Parasegetibacter sp. NRK P23: one gene and its partner. The protein of the gene in region 1 interacts with the protein of each later gene in a pairwise test. Links are inferred from orthologs where the notes say so. Each region holds a gene or a part of one and is shown in the gene's direction. Other genes may lie near its edges.

Evidence for each region. Proteins that work in one complex are often made in the same cells at the same time.
Region 2: the proteins of M4J38_RS05115 (region 1) and def interact in binary tests that used the Escherichia coli proteins (3 or more experiments, as listed by UniProt). The link is inferred for Parasegetibacter sp. NRK P23 from one-to-one orthologs.

What each region holds. Positions count from the first base shown.
Region 1 is NZ_JAMDLG010000001.1:1,272,345-1,275,154, reverse strand. It holds M4J38_RS05115 (aspartate-semialdehyde dehydrogenase), read left to right. Parts: upstream 1-815; coding sequence 816-1,805; downstream 1,806-2,810. Other genes in the region: M4J38_RS05105 (NUMOD4 domain-containing protein), read right to left, coding at 2,490-2,810; M4J38_RS05110 (DUF2461 domain-containing protein), read right to left, coding at 1,802-2,482; M4J38_RS05120 (lamin tail domain-containing protein), read right to left, coding at 1-485.
Region 2 is NZ_JAMDLG010000001.1:2,101,256-2,104,182, reverse strand. It holds def (peptide deformylase), read left to right. Parts: upstream 1-1,138; coding sequence 1,139-1,717; downstream 1,718-2,927. Other genes in the region: M4J38_RS08525 (RluA family pseudouridine synthase), read right to left, coding at 2,239-2,927; ruvX (Holliday junction resolvase RuvX), read left to right, coding at 680-1,090; M4J38_RS08540 (UbiA-like polyprenyltransferase), read left to right, coding at 1-670. UniProt on the Escherichia coli protein: Removes the formyl group from the N-terminal Met of newly synthesized proteins. Requires at least a dipeptide for an efficient rate of reaction. N-terminal L-methionine is a prerequisite for activity but the enzyme has broad specificity at other positions.

The sequences.
Region 1 (2,810 bases):
GGCTGTGCCGTATCAATCATTTCCAGCGACCAGCCACCTTGCTGTTTAAAACTTTCTCTGTACCAGCTTATGGCGTAGGATATAGCATGTATTGTTGCGCCGGAGGCGTCTTTCAGTTGAAGCACATCGCCTGCATTATCAAGAGATGGGAACCTTGTAACGCCAATGGTTTGACCAAATACCTGGAACTGCGCAACATTCGAGGTGGCGCATAACAGAAGAAAGGCGCCTGGATCGAGACGGAAGTTTCCTTGTATGGAACCAGAACCGGTTCGGTCGCTCAGTGTCCATCCCTCCAGGAATACAGGGTTGCCGCTCCGGTTCAATACCTCCACATATTCAGCCGCGGGCAATTGAACGGGGGGATCGGGGTCGGCCATCAGTTCCGTGATCACCACATCGTATCTGCTTACCTGTTGGCTTTCCGACTTTATTCCTGTTAAGATCAGTAAAATCATCGTTATTATCCTTCTCCCCCAATTCATACACACTCATTTTAAGTAGGGCAGCATTCCTGCAGGGAACACCGCCCGGTTGAAAAACTCAAAGGTAGAATGGTCGGAAAAACCTGACAATGTGAAAAACACCGAAAACCCGGCAGAAAAAAGCGGAAAATATTTTTGGAAATCACGGATGTTTCACTTTAATTTTGCTCCCGCATGAACATGATGAAACATACAAAACGCATTAAGAAACAGTTTCCACTTAAGGAAGGTGCATAAGCGTTCTGTGTTTACAATAGAATTGAGGGCCTTCCAGATTGGAGGGCCTTTTTTTATACTAATAATTAACCAACTAAAAGAACAAAAACAAACATGAAAGTAGCTGTAGTGGGAGCAACCGGCCTGGTAGGCTCCAAAATGTTGCAGGTATTAACGGAACGCAACTTCCCGGTAACTGAACTTATTCCCGTGGCCTCTGAAAGATCCGTAGGCAAACAGGTGGAGTTTAAGGGAAAGCAATATTCCATTGTGAGCGCCGCCGATGCCATTGCCGCCAAGCCCAATGTAGCTATTTTCTCCGCCGGAGGAAGTACTTCCCTGGAGTGGGCACCAAAATTTGCTGAGGCTGGTATTACGGTGATCGACAATTCTTCCGCCTGGAGAATGGATCCCACCAAAGCGCTGATCGTGCCTGAGATCAATGCCGATTCGCTTACCGCGGCCGATAAAATCATCGCTAACCCCAATTGTTCTACCATCCAGATGGTGGTGGCATTGAACCCGCTGCACAAAAAATATAAGATCAAAAGGATCGTGGTGTCCACTTACCAGTCTGTAACAGGAACAGGGGTGAAAGCCGTGAACCAGCTGATGAACGAAAGGAAAGGCGTGGAAGGTGAGATGGCGTACAAATATCCCATCGACCTGAACGTGATTCCGCAGATTGATGTATTCCTGGAAAACGGTTATACCAAGGAAGAAATGAAAATGGTGAAAGAAACCAAGAAGATCATGCGCGATGACTCCATCCGTGTGACGGCCACCACTGTACGTATTCCTGTAATGGGCGGACACAGTGAGAGCGTGAACGTGGAATTTGAGAACGATTTTGACCTGGCTGAAGTTCGCTCCCTGCTCAGTGCAGCGCCTGGCGTGGTAGTGGTGGATGATCCTGCCAACGCGCAATATCCCATGCCGATGGATGCACACGAGAAAGACGAAGTATTCGTGGGCCGTCTTCGCCGCGATGAAAGCGCTCCGAATACCCTGAACATGTGGATCGTAAGCGATAACCTCCGCAAAGGTGCCGCCACCAACGCCGTTCAGATCGCGGAATACTTGAATGGGAAAGGATTGCTTTAGTGGTCTTCCAATAAACTCCGGTTTAAAAAATCCAGCAGGGGCTTCAAGGTTTTGAAGCCCTTTGCTGTTTCCGGGAGAAAATTGGTGGCAAGTACTTCTTTATCCGGCACTTCCCGTCCGGCGATAAAACTTTTCAGTTTCAGGTATTCAATGCCGGTATGGTCCTTTTCATAACCTTTCGGTGCGTTGGCCAGGCTGTATTCAGGGCTTTTGTCGAGGTCGCCGTAAGTTTGAATGAATGATTTATTGCGGATGAGCTTTCCAAACTCATCGTAACAATAATCGATTTCCTGCCGTACTTTCTTCAGTTCCGGGGCCATGGGCATGTAAAGTCCTCCGCCAATAAAACTCTTGCCAGGTTCCAGGTGAACATAGTAACCCGCAAGCATGGCTTTTTTTCCGCCCCTGCAAATGGAGGCGCCGAAATTGGTTTTATACGGAGATTTATCCTTCGAAAACCGCACGTCCCTGTTGATGCGGAACATACAGTCTTTCGCGGTAAGGTGCGCTATCGTGGGATCTAACTTAGCCATCGCGGGGATCAGCTTGTCGATGAAACCCGCGAAATCCTTTCTGGCGTTTTCGTATGCTTTTCTGTTGGCATCGAACCATTCTTTGTGGTTGTTCTTTGCCAGGTCTTTCAAAAAAGAAAATGTACTACCCTGTATCATCGTCATATCCTGGTTATATCCTGCCCCAGTTCTCCCCGCTTTTAATGCGGTACAACGTCATTTCACTCACGCCATATTTTTCAGCGAGTTGCTTGATGGTGAGTTTACGTTTGGGATCGTTGAGTGATTTTTTAATGGTTTTAACCTGTGTGGCATTGAGTTTAAGCCCTTTGGTACGCGTAGCCTGAATTTGTTTGTAGGCGATTTTCTGCGGACTTTTCTGCTGGTGCGCGATCATCTCTTCCAGCGTGGCCCATTTCAGGTTTTTAAGTGTGTTATCGGTTTTGTTGTGATTCAGGTGGATCACATACTTGTATTTAGGAGAAGGTTTCTT
Region 2 (2,927 bases), 830 kb from region 1 along the record:
CGATAAACATTTCGACGCGAAGAATCCCAGAACGGCCATCCGTGAGATTCCGGCGGGTATCATTTCGGCCAACAGCGCTTTGTTGTTCGTGATCCTGAATTGCATTGGGTTCGTGGTTACCACCTGGTTCATCAACCCGCTTTGTTTTTACCTGTCTTTTGTGGCTTTGTTCGTGATTCTGTTTTACAGTTATACCAAACGCTTCACACCTTTGTGCCACCTGGTGCTGGGGTTGGGGCTTTCCCTGGCGCCTATCGGGGCCTATCTTGCGGTAACCGGCGTCTTTCATATTGTACCTGTGTTGTTTTCATTGGTAGTGTTGTGCTGGGTAAGTGGATTCGATATTATCTATGCGTTGCAGGATGAGGAGTTCGACCGTTCCCAGGAACTGCATTCGATCCCGGTTTGGCTGGGCAGGAAGAACGCGCTCCGGTTCTCTGAACTATTGCATGTGGTGGCTGGAATTCTTGTTGTAAGCATTGGGTTCGTTGGCCATTTTCATCTCCTGTACTGGTTGGGGACAGCGTTGTTTACTGGTATGCTGGTTTACCAGCACTCCATTGTTAAACCGGATGATCTTTCCAGGGTGAACATCGCTTTTATGACCGCGAACGGCATTGCCAGCGTGGCTTTCGCCGTTTTTGTAGTGAGCGATATGCTTGTTTTTTAAACTGAAATTATGTCGAGGATACTCTCAATAGATTATGGCGGAAAAAGAACTGGCATCGCGGTTACCGACCCCCTGCGCATCATCGCGACCGGGCTCACCACCATTCCTTCCCAGGAACTGATCCCTTTCCTGAAAAAATATTTCCAGCAGGAGCAGGTGGGGCAGATCATTATCGGGGAACCGAAAAACTGGGACGATTCCGATACACATGCCACGCCACTAGTGGAAGCCGCGATTAAAAAGTTGCAGAAGGAATTCCCCCATATTCCCCTCGAAAGGGTGGATGAGCGCTACACGTCAAAGATGGCCGTCCAAACCATGATCGACAGTGGCCTGAAAAAAAAAGCCAGAAGGAACAAAGCCCTGGTGGACGAAATAGCCGCCACCATTCTGTTACAGGAGTATATGAACAGGATGTAACCGCTCCACTCTCCAAAAAATAGTACCTTTGCCCATTAAGATTAATCTATGATTTTACCGATCGTTGCTTACGGATTGCCGGTGTTGAGAAAAATTGCTGATGACATCACAAAAGATTATCCCGGACTTGAAAAACTGATCGCCGATATGTGGGAAACCATGTACGCCAGCAACGGCGTAGGTCTCGCCGCGCCCCAGATCAATAAGCCCATCCGCCTTTTCGTGGTGGACAGCGCCCAGATATTTGAAAGCCAGGAAGAAGATGAAAAAGGAGAATACCCGGACGAACCAGGTATCAGGGAAACCTTCATCAACGCGAAAATCACTACTTATGAAGGAGAAGAATGGGCCTACAGTGAAGGCTGCCTCAGCATCCCCAAAGTAAGGGAAGATGTGTACCGCCCCGCAACGATCACCATGGAATACCTCGACGTGAATTTTCAACCCCAGGTAAAAACGTTCAATGGCCTTACCGCACGTATCATCCAGCACGAATACGACCACATCGAAGGGAAACTGTTTATCGACTATCTGAAGCCCTTAAAAAGAAAATTGCTGAAAGGTAAGCTGGACGATATTTCTAAAGGGAAGATACGGGTGGATTACAGGATGGTGTTCCCTAAATAGGGTTCACACGACTTCTTCGTTCCTCGGAGCCACGCGATTGCTTTGTGCTGCGCACTGCGCAACGCAAAGGAGCGGAGACGCAAAGTCTTGTTTGTGTTTGGACAGATTATTTCGGATATATTTTTTCTCGCTACGACGCCACGGCGCAACGTTAGAGCGCTATTTAATTTCTTGTTGAGGTTGTTTAATAACAGCAGGTAATTAATTAAATATATTGGAAGAGCCACAGAAAAAAGTAAAGGTTCTTATAAAATAAATTGATTCTAAAAAATCAACCATTCCCAACTGAACAGTTCGTCGCGCCGTGGCGTCGTTGCGTGAAACAAAAAATTCAACAAGCAACACCTCAACCGCTCTTTGCGCCCTTGCTCCCTTGCAGTGCGCAGCACAAAGCAATCGCGTGATAAACTGCTACCGAAACTAAACCAGCTCAAATACAAACAAGGCTTTGCGTCTCCGCTCCCTTGCGTCTTTGCGAGAAACGAATCAATCATGTAACTGCGAGGAACGAAGCAGAAAAACTACTCCGGCAGATTCCCCGGCTTCACCTTCGCATACCCACGCCACTTCTCAATCACCCTTTCCATATCCTGCGGAATCTCGCTGTTGAACAGGATAAACTCCTTCGTGCCCGGATGCACAAAACCGAGTTCCTTCGCGTGCAACGCGTGCCGTGGGCATATTTCGAAGCAGTTGTCCACGAACTGTTTGTATTTACTGAACACTGTACCTTTCACGATCTTATCGCCGCCGTAAAAATCATCGTTGAAAAGCGGGTGCCCCAGGTGTTTCATGTGCACGCGGATCTGGTGGGTTCTTCCTGTTTCCAGTCTGCATTCTACCAGTGTTACGTAACCGAAGCGTTCCAGCACTTTGTAATGCGTGATGGCATCTTTACCATATTCACCTTCAGGATAGGCTTCAAATAATTTCCGGAAGCGCTGGTGACGGCCCACATGCGCGATGATGGTGCCTTCATCTTCCTGCACATCTCCCCAAACAAGGGCAATGTACCGGCGGTGTACGGTATGATCGAAGAATTGTTTGGCCAGTGAGCTCACTGCTTTGGAAGTTTTCGCCAATACCATCAGTCCGCTGGTGTTCTTGTCGATGCGGTGTACCAGGCCGAAGCGGGGCAGTGTTTCTTCGCTGATGGCTTTGTTCTGCTGCTGCAGGTACCAGGCTACGCCGTTGATGAGCGTGCCAGATC